DNA from 2 places in the Stenotrophomonas sp. 115C5 genome. Region 1 is predicted to be linked to the other one. Evidence: riboswitches for the same ligand, from Rfam matches in the RefSeq annotation. Region 1 holds a riboswitch; the other holds the start of a gene.
The links. Region 1 has a riboswitch for glycine ahead of AC13FN_RS12665 (trimeric intracellular cation channel family protein). Riboswitches for the same ligand answer to the same signal wherever they lie in the genome.

Region 2: it holds a riboswitch for glycine, as region 1 does, so the genes downstream of both, gcvP (aminomethyl-transferring glycine dehydrogenase) here and AC13FN_RS12665 (trimeric intracellular cation channel family protein) in region 1, are expected to answer to the same signal.

What each region holds. Positions count from the first base shown of each region.
Region 1 covers NZ_JBSPUQ010000009.1:100,136-104,321, forward strand. The annotation lists gene AC13FN_RS12650 (NAD(P)/FAD-dependent oxidoreductase) at 1-698, shown strand, start outside; gene AC13FN_RS12655 (nuclear transport factor 2 family protein) at 781-1,212, opposite strand; gene AC13FN_RS12660 (GIY-YIG nuclease family protein) at 1,357-1,632, opposite strand; glycine riboswitch at 1,673-1,762, shown strand; glycine riboswitch at 1,776-1,879, shown strand; gene AC13FN_RS12665 (trimeric intracellular cation channel family protein) at 1,964-2,581, shown strand; gene AC13FN_RS12670 (3-deoxy-7-phosphoheptulonate synthase) at 3,772-4,186, opposite strand, start outside.
Region 2 covers NZ_JBSPUQ010000011.1:109,823-114,008, forward strand. The annotation lists gene gcvP (aminomethyl-transferring glycine dehydrogenase) at 1-2,166, opposite strand, end outside; glycine riboswitch at 2,228-2,329, opposite strand; gene AC13FN_RS14115 (multidrug effflux MFS transporter) at 2,629-3,855, shown strand; partial or broken gene AC13FN_RS14120 (siderophore-interacting protein) at 3,996-4,186, shown strand, end outside.

The DNA.
Region 1 (4,186 bases):
CGGCCAGCGCCAAGGTGCGGCTGGTCGAGGCCGGGCCGCGCGTACTGTCCTCGTTCCCGGAAGTGCTTTCGCTGAAGGCGCGCCGGCAGCTGGAAAAGCTGGGCGTGGAAGTGCTGACCGGCACCCCGGTGAGCGACATCGACAGCCAAGGCTTCAAGCTCGGCGATCAGTTCGTGCCCGCGCGCACCGTGGTATGGGCCGCCGGTGTGGCCGCTTCACCGCTGGCGCGCACGCTGGAGGTGCCGCTGGACCGCGCCGGGCGCGTGCAGGTGCAACCCGACCTCACCCTGTCTGGCCACCCGGAACTGTTCGTAGCTGGCGATCTGGCCGTATTGAACCAGGCCAACGGCAAGCCGGTGCCTGGCGTGGCGCCCGCGGCCAAGCAGATGGGCAAGTACGTGGCCGAGGTGATCCGCGCGCGCCTGCACGGCAAGCCCGAACCCGGCCCGTTCAAGTACGCAGACTTCGGCAACCTGGCCACGATCGGCCGCATGGCTGCGATCGTGCATCTGGGCCGGCTGCAGCTGTCCGGTGTGCTGGCGTGGTGGTTCTGGCTGGCCGCGCACGTGTTCTTCCTGATCGGCTTCCGCAACCGCATCGTGGTGCTGCTGAACTGGGCCGTGGCGTACTGGAGCTACCAGCGCAGCGCGCGCATCATCTTCGGTGATGACCAGGACGACCGGCGACCGAAGCGCTAGGAGCGCACGCATGCTCCTGTAGCGCCGAGCCATGCTCGGCTGCACTTCGCGCGGATTGCAGAAGCCGAGCATGGGCTCGGCTCTACGGCGCCTTCGGCTTCGGGTACCACAGCGCATTGACGATGACCCAGCGCTGGTCGAAGCGGCCCATGTGGAAGTAGTCGACGAACCACGGCGTTTCCAGCCGTACCGAGGCCGCGTTGCCGATCACGTCCAGCACCGTGCAGCGGCGGTCCCACTGATCCTTCGGCGTTTTCAGCGCGCCCTGCTTCGTCAGCGCGACCAGTTCTTCCTTCGACATCCGGCGCAGGCCCAGCCGTTCGTCGGGTGTATCGCCGAGTACCGCGCGCTTGGCCAGGTCCGGGTGCAGGGAGCGGGCGACGCGCTGCGGGTCGGCCTCCAGCTGGCCGTCGACGTAATCGTGGCAGGTGGCTTCGATGGCCGCGAGGGTGGCCGGATCGGCGGCGGGGCTCGTTGCTGCGGAGAGAGCGAACAGCAGGGCGGTCGTGGACATCCGGGTCTCCAGCGCTGAGGGCTGGGCGATCATGGCATGGCTGGAAGCGCCCATCCACGCATGGCGTGGATCTACTGTAGAGCCGGGCCCATGCTCGGCTTCACCATCAGGCAGCAGCAACAAAAGCCGAGCGTGGGCTCGACTCTACAGAAGCGCAGGATCCGGTGCCTGCAGCCAGGCCAGCTTGCGTTCGCGCGGCTGCTGCTTGAGCTGCCACTCAGCCCGCGAGGCGGCGGCCCGGTCCGGGTACTCGCGCACGGCCAGCACGCGCAGCGGTGGCCGCGCCCGGGTGTAGCGCGCGCCCTTGCCGGCCTGGTGGGCGGCGAAACGCGCGTCCACGTCGGTGCTGATGCCGGCGTAATAGCTGCCATCCCGGCATTCGAGCAGGTACAGGAACCAGGGGCGGAGGGACGGGGCCATGCCCGGATTATGCCGTGCTGCACTGCAGCGGATATACTGGCGGCCGAATGCAGGAGAGAGGCGCCGCGCTGGCGCCCGCCGAAGGCGCAGGCTCCCATGATCGCTCAGGCCGGTGGGCTGGAATCCCACCAACCATGCATTCGACTCGCCGAGCTGGAGAGAGGTCACCGGGCACGCCCGGGACGATCCGCCGAAGGGGCACGCGGCCTACGCCGCTGAACTCTCAGGCAAAAGGACAGCGGGAGCGGCACCGGTCATCGTCATCCCGTCATTGCGCAGGCAGTGGCGGTAGTCGCGCATGGCCGGCCCCACCGCGCCCGGAGCCTGTCCCATGCTGCTGTCCATCATCTACCTGATTGCCATTTCCGCCGAGGCCATGACTGGCGCACTGTCCGCAGGCCGCCGCCGCATGGACCTGTTCGGTGTGGTCATGATCGCCTGCGTCACCGCCCTCGGCGGCGGATCACTGCGCGACATCCTGCTCGGCCACTATCCGCTGGGCTGGGTGAAGCATCCCGAGTACCTGGGCTTCACCGTATGCGCGGCGCTGATCGCCACCTGGGTCGCACGTTGGATGCACCACTTCCGCCGCACCTTCCTGGTACTCGACGGCCTGGGCCTGATCGCCTTCACCCTGATCGGCTGCTCGATCGCGCGCGAAGCCGGCCATGCGATGCCGATCGTGCTGATCGCCGGCATGCTGACCGGCGCGTTCGGCGGCGTGCTGCGCGACATCCTCTGCAACGAGGTGCCGCTGATCTTCCAGAAGGAGCTGTACGCGATCATCGCGCTGCTGACCGGCGCGGCCTACCTGTTGCTGCTGCACTGGGGCGTGGCCGACGCCACCGCGATCCTGTGCTGCCTCGGCGGCGGCTTCGCGCTGCGCCTGCTGGCGATCCACTACCGCTGGGAAATGCCGAAATTCGTCTATCACGACGAAGTGCATTGAACGATGGCGTGTTCGCCGGGCATGGCCCGGCGCTACAGAAGAGCGGTATCCACGCATGGCGTAGATCTAGAGCACGAACTTCATGGGGCTGCCCCCCCGCGCGTATCCGCTCTGGATAGTCAGCCGACGGATACCGTTGGCGTCCGCATCCCCAATCGCCGTCGGAATCGTCGGCTTCCAGCAACACAGGATCGATCCATTCGCACAAGTAGTCGCTATCAGACCGTCTTTCGAAGCCTAGACAGTTCACTTTGCCCTCCACGTCAATGGAGTTGTGGGTGCTGCCGAGGTAGCTAGCGGTCAGGTGCCCCGCCACTTGTGTGTAGGTGCCGGTCTCGAGGAAGGTCTGAACAGTGATGTTGCCACCTACGGACAGAATCCCATCATTGAGTGAGCACGCGTACAGATGATCGCATTCCAGCTCATCACGCACGAACACCCAACCACCACAGTCGAGATTCCGGGCCCTGAGGCTCCCCAGTACGATCACGCAGAGCGTCTCGCTCAGATCGTTCAGTATCAGCGTGCCGTCTGCGATCAGATCACCATCGACAATCACGCAGTCGGTCTCGCAGTCGGATTTCCAGTCGCCACCTAGCGTTGTCGCAGGCACTACTTTGAATGAAGGCTCGTAGTCATCGGGCGCGGGCTCGGGAGATGCCGCGATCACCGCCCGGGCCTTCAGCGCAGGCCGCAGCAGCCCCTGGTCCCCTTCGCTGCTTTGGATCCTGATTCTTTCATCAAGATCCGCCAGCAGGCGCGCCTTCTCGAGGGACGGCTCAAACCAGTCTTCGATGACAGATACGGCATCTTCAGCGATTCGCCCGCCTTTCAAGCTCACGAGCGCCTTGGCAGCTTCACCGGAAATCGACCGACAAGCTGAATCCAGAAAGTTGTCATCCGGGAAAACACGCATCGGCGGGGTCCAGTCAGGCGAGGAACCCCATCTTCGGCCGAAATCGCAGGAGGACTCCATACAACTCTTCCGAAATCCTGCCGTGTGGCTCGCTGATATCCACGCATGGCGTGGATCTACGTCTCACACCACCCCGGCGATGTACCTGGCGCTGTCGCTCATGCGCAGCGCCAGGCGCATCGCCGGTGCAGATGGGCCGGTCTCCAACTCCGACCGGCCCTGATCGCGGCCGCACCCCCGCAGGCGCTGACCGCCATCCACACACGTGCCGCACTCAAGCGGCTTCGGACACCTTTACGTCGCGACGGGCACGCACGGCCGCGGCCAGTCGCTCCAGCACCGTCACGGTGGTGTCCCAGTCGATGCAGCCGTCGGTGATGCTCTGCCCGTAGACCAGCGGCTGGCCTTCCACCAGTTCCTGGCGGCCACCGATCAGATGGCTCTCGATCATCACGCCAACGATGCGCTGTTCGCCGTCTTCCAGCTGAACGGCGATGTCGTCGATTACCTTCGGCTGGTTCTCCGGATTCTTCAGGCTGTTGGCATGGCTGGCGTCGATCATCAGGCGCGCCGGCAGCTTGGCCTTGGCCAGCACCTGGCAGGCCTCGGCAACACTGCCTGCGTCGTAGTTCGGCTGCTTGCCGCCGCGCAGGATCACATGGCAATCCGGGTTGCCGGTGGTCGACACG
Region 2 (4,186 bases), on a different contig from region 1:
CGACTTGACCGCACACGGGCCAACGCCCGGGCCGCCGCCGCCGTGCGGGATGCAGAAGGTCTTGTGCAGGTTCAGGTGCGAAACGTCCGAACCCCACTTGCCCGGCTTGGCCACGCCGACCAGGGCGTTCATGTTGGCACCGTCGGTGTACACCTGGCCGCCGTGCTTGTGGATGATCTCGCAGATCTCCACGACTTCTTCCTCGAACACGCCATGCGTGGACGGGTAGGTCATCATGATCGCGGCCAGGCGGTCGCTGTATTTCTCGGCGTTGAGGCGGATGTCCTCGACGTCGACGTTGCCGTTGGCATCGGTCTTGGTTACCACGACCTTCATGCCGCACATCTGTGCCGAGGCCGGGTTGGTGCCGTGCGCCGAATCCGGAATCAGGCAGATGTCACGGTGATCTTCGCCGCGCGAGCGGTGGTAGGCGCGGATCGCCAGCAGGCCGGCGTACTCGCCCTGCGCACCGGAGTTCGGCTGCAGGCTGACGGCGTCGTAGCCGGTGCACTCGACCAGCATCGCTTCCAGCGAATCGATCAGTTCCTTGTAGCCCAGCGCCTGCTCGGCCGGCACCAGCGGGTGGATCTGCGAGAACTCCGGCCAGGTCACCGGAATCATTTCGGCGGTGGCGTTGAGCTTCATGGTGCACGAGCCCAGCGGGATCATCGTGCGGTCCATCGCCAGGTCCTTGTCGGCCAGCGAACGCAGGTAGCGCAGCAGCTCGTGCTCGCTGTGGTGGGTGTTGAACACCGGGTGGGTCAGGAACGCGGACTGGCGCAGCAGGCCGGCCGGCAGCGCGTCGGCGGTGCTGGCATCCAGTGCGTCCACATCAACGCTGGCACCGAACAGCGCGCCGACGGCGACGATGTCGGCGCGGGTGGTGGTCTCGTCCAGGCTGATGCCCACCGAGCTGCTGTCGATCGCACGCAGGTTGTAGCCGGCAGCACGGGCCTTGGCATGGATCGCGTCGGCGTCGACACCGGTCACGTGCAGCGTGTCGAAGAAGTCGGCACCGACCTGCACACCGGCGGTACGCAGCGCGCTGGCCAGGATCGCGGCCAGGCGATGGGTGCGGCGGGCGATGCGGGTCAGGCCTTCCGGACCGTGGTAGACGGCGTACATCGAGGCCATCACTGCCAGCAGCACCTGTGCGGTACAGATGTTGGAGGTGGCCTTCTCGCGGCGGATATGCTGTTCGCGGGTCTGCAGGGTCAGGCGGTAGGCCGGGTTGCCCTGTGCGTCGATCGAGACACCGATCAGGCGGCCCGGCATCGAACGCTTGTAGGCGTCACGGCAGGCCATGAACGCCGCATGCGGGCCACCGAAACCGAACGGCACGCCGAAACGCTGGCTGTTGCCGACCACGATGTCCGCACCCCATTCGCCCGGGGCGGCCAGCAGGGTCAGGGCCAGCAGGTCGGTGGCCACGGCCACCAGGCCGCCGCGCGCGTGCACGGCATCGACCAGCGCCTTGTAGTCGCCGACCTGGCCGAAGGTATCCGGGTACTGCAGCAGCAGGCCGAAGGCTTCCGCTTCCAGCGCTTCGGCCGGGGTGCCCACGCGCAGCACGATGCCCATCGGCTCGGCGCGCGTGCGCAGCAGTTCCAGTGTCTGCGGGTGCACGGCGTCGTGCACGAAGAAGGTGTCCGACTTCGACTTGGCCGAGCGCTTGGCCAGGGTCATCGCTTCAGCAGCGGCAGTGGCTTCGTCCAGCAGCGAGGCGTTGGCGATTTCCATGCCGGTCAGGTCGGCGCACAGGGTCTGGAAGTTGATCAGCGCTTCCATGCGGCCCTGCGAGATTTCCGCCTGGTACGGAGTGTAGGCGGTGTACCAGGCGGGGTTTTCCAGAATGTTGCGCAGGATCACGTTCGGCGTGTGGGTACCGTAGTAGCCCTGGCCGATGAAGCTGCGCAGCACGGTGTTCTTGTCGGCGATCGCGCGGATCTTCGCCAGCGCCTGCACTTCGGTGATCGACTCCGGCAGTGCCAGCGGTGCCGGCGACTTGATCTTGGCCGGGACGATGGCATCGGTCATCGCATCCAGCGATGCGTGGCCGATGACGCCGAGCATCTGCGCGATCTCGGCATCGTTGGGGCCGATGTGGCGCTCGACGAACGCCGAATGGTGCTCGAGCTCACGCAGGGAAGGGGTGTTCTGGGACATGGCGAAGGATCCGTCAGGAAAGGGCACACGCACGGGCACAAGCCGCCGGTCGGCGGTCTGCGGGCGCCCCTCTGTCCTTTTGCCTGAGAGTTTAAAAGCGCGGAAACCGCAGCTTCGTGCCCCTTCGGCGCCGGATCGAACCGGTCTCTCCAGAGTTCTGTTACGGGTGGTATCGGGCCTGAGCGATTACGGGCGTTGCGCCTTCGGCAGCGGTGACCTGCTTCTCCCACCGTGTTGCCCGCCGATTATAGCCTCTTGCCGGCGCCCGACGGTGGCCCGCAGCGGCCTCACACGCCTGAATGGCCGATGGCCCGGGCGTGCGTTCTGTGCACCCGTGCATGGCGTCGCACGCATTCCCCACCTATGATGGTCGGATTCTCGTATTCATCTGGCGCCGTCCCTGCTGCAGGGGATCGGCGCCCGCCGTGCGTGTCACGCATGGCCCTGCCGGACGCTTGCCCGATGACCGCCGCTGTTGCTCCTTCCACCCGCCGCATGGCCCTGTTGCTCGCTGGTCTGGCCATGTTCGGTCCGTTCTCGATCGACACCATCTTTCCTGCGTTTCCGCAGCTGGCCCAGCGCCTGGCGGTGGACGAGGTGGCGGTGCAGCAGACCATCAGCGTCTACCTGCTGTTCTACGGCCTGATGAGCCTGGCCCACGGCCCGCTGTCCGATGCGTGGGGGCGCAAGCGGGTGATCCTCGGCGGCCTGGTGATCTTCGTCGGCGCCTCGGTGGGCTGCGCGTTGTCCACCGACCTGACCACGCTGCTGGCGTTCCGCGCGCTGCAGGGCCTGTCTGCCGGTGTCGGCATGATCGTCGGTCGCGCGGTGATCCGCGATCTGTACCACGGCCACGACGCGCAGCGGCTGATGAGCCAGGTGTCGATGCTGTTCGGCATCGCCCCGGCCATCGCGCCGATCATCGGCGGCTGGATCCTGCTCAGTGGTGCCGGCTGGCCGCTGATCTTCTGGTTCCTGGTGGTATTCGCGCTGGTGCTGCTGGCGGCCACTGCGCGCTTCCTGCCGGAAACCCATCCGGCGCAGGCACGGGTTGCACTGTCGCCACGCACGTTGATGCGCGACTACGTGCGCATCGGCTTCAACCCGCGTTTCCTGCGCCTGGCGCTGGCCGGCAGCATCGGCTTCGGCGGCATCTTCCTGTACATCTCCTCGGCGCCGGCCATCGTGATGCAGCACCTGCATCTGGGTGAAGGCGGCTTTGCCTGGCTGTTCATTCCCACCATCGGCGGCATGACCACCGGTTCGTTCCTGTCCGGGCGCATGGCCGGGCACAGCACACCGACGCGGCAGGTGGCCCTGGGCTTTACCTTGTGTGCGGTCTCTGCCGTGTTGAACATCGGCTATGTCAGCCTGGCGCCGCAGTTCGCGCTGCCGTGGGCGGTGATGCCGATCTTCCTCGGCGGCATGGGCATGGCGCTGATCTTCCCGATCCTGGCGCTGGCGGTGCTGGACATGTATCCGCTGCAGCGCGGCCTGGCCTCGTCGCTGCAGGCCTTCGTGCAGCTGATGATCAGCACCGTGGTGGCGGGCGTGGTATCGCCACTGCTGCACGACAGCCCGCTGCATCTGGCACTGGGGCAGGCGGCCTTCTTCGCGGCCGGCTTCGTGTTCTGGTACTGGGAGCACCAGCGCGAGCGCGCAGCAGAGGCAGCCGGCACGACGCTTTGAGCGTCGCGCAGGGGTAGGGCACAGCATCACGCGGCGCCCCCTTGCGACGCTGCGAGCAGGGACTAGGCTGGGGTTTCCAGCAAGCCGGTTCGTGGATGCACGACAGCCAGCCATCCCGATGTCGTCGCATGAGGTATCCCATGGCTGCGCAGCAGACCTACCGCCTGTTCGAGGTGGCGCTGAAGGAGCGCCGCGTTCTTTCTCCTTCCCTGGACCGCATGGTGTTCACCGGCGCCGACGTGGCGCGCATGAAGACCGAAGGCCCGGACCAACGCATCAAGGTGTTCTTCCCCTTGCCCGGCCAGGACGCGCCGGACGTGCCCAGCGGCGA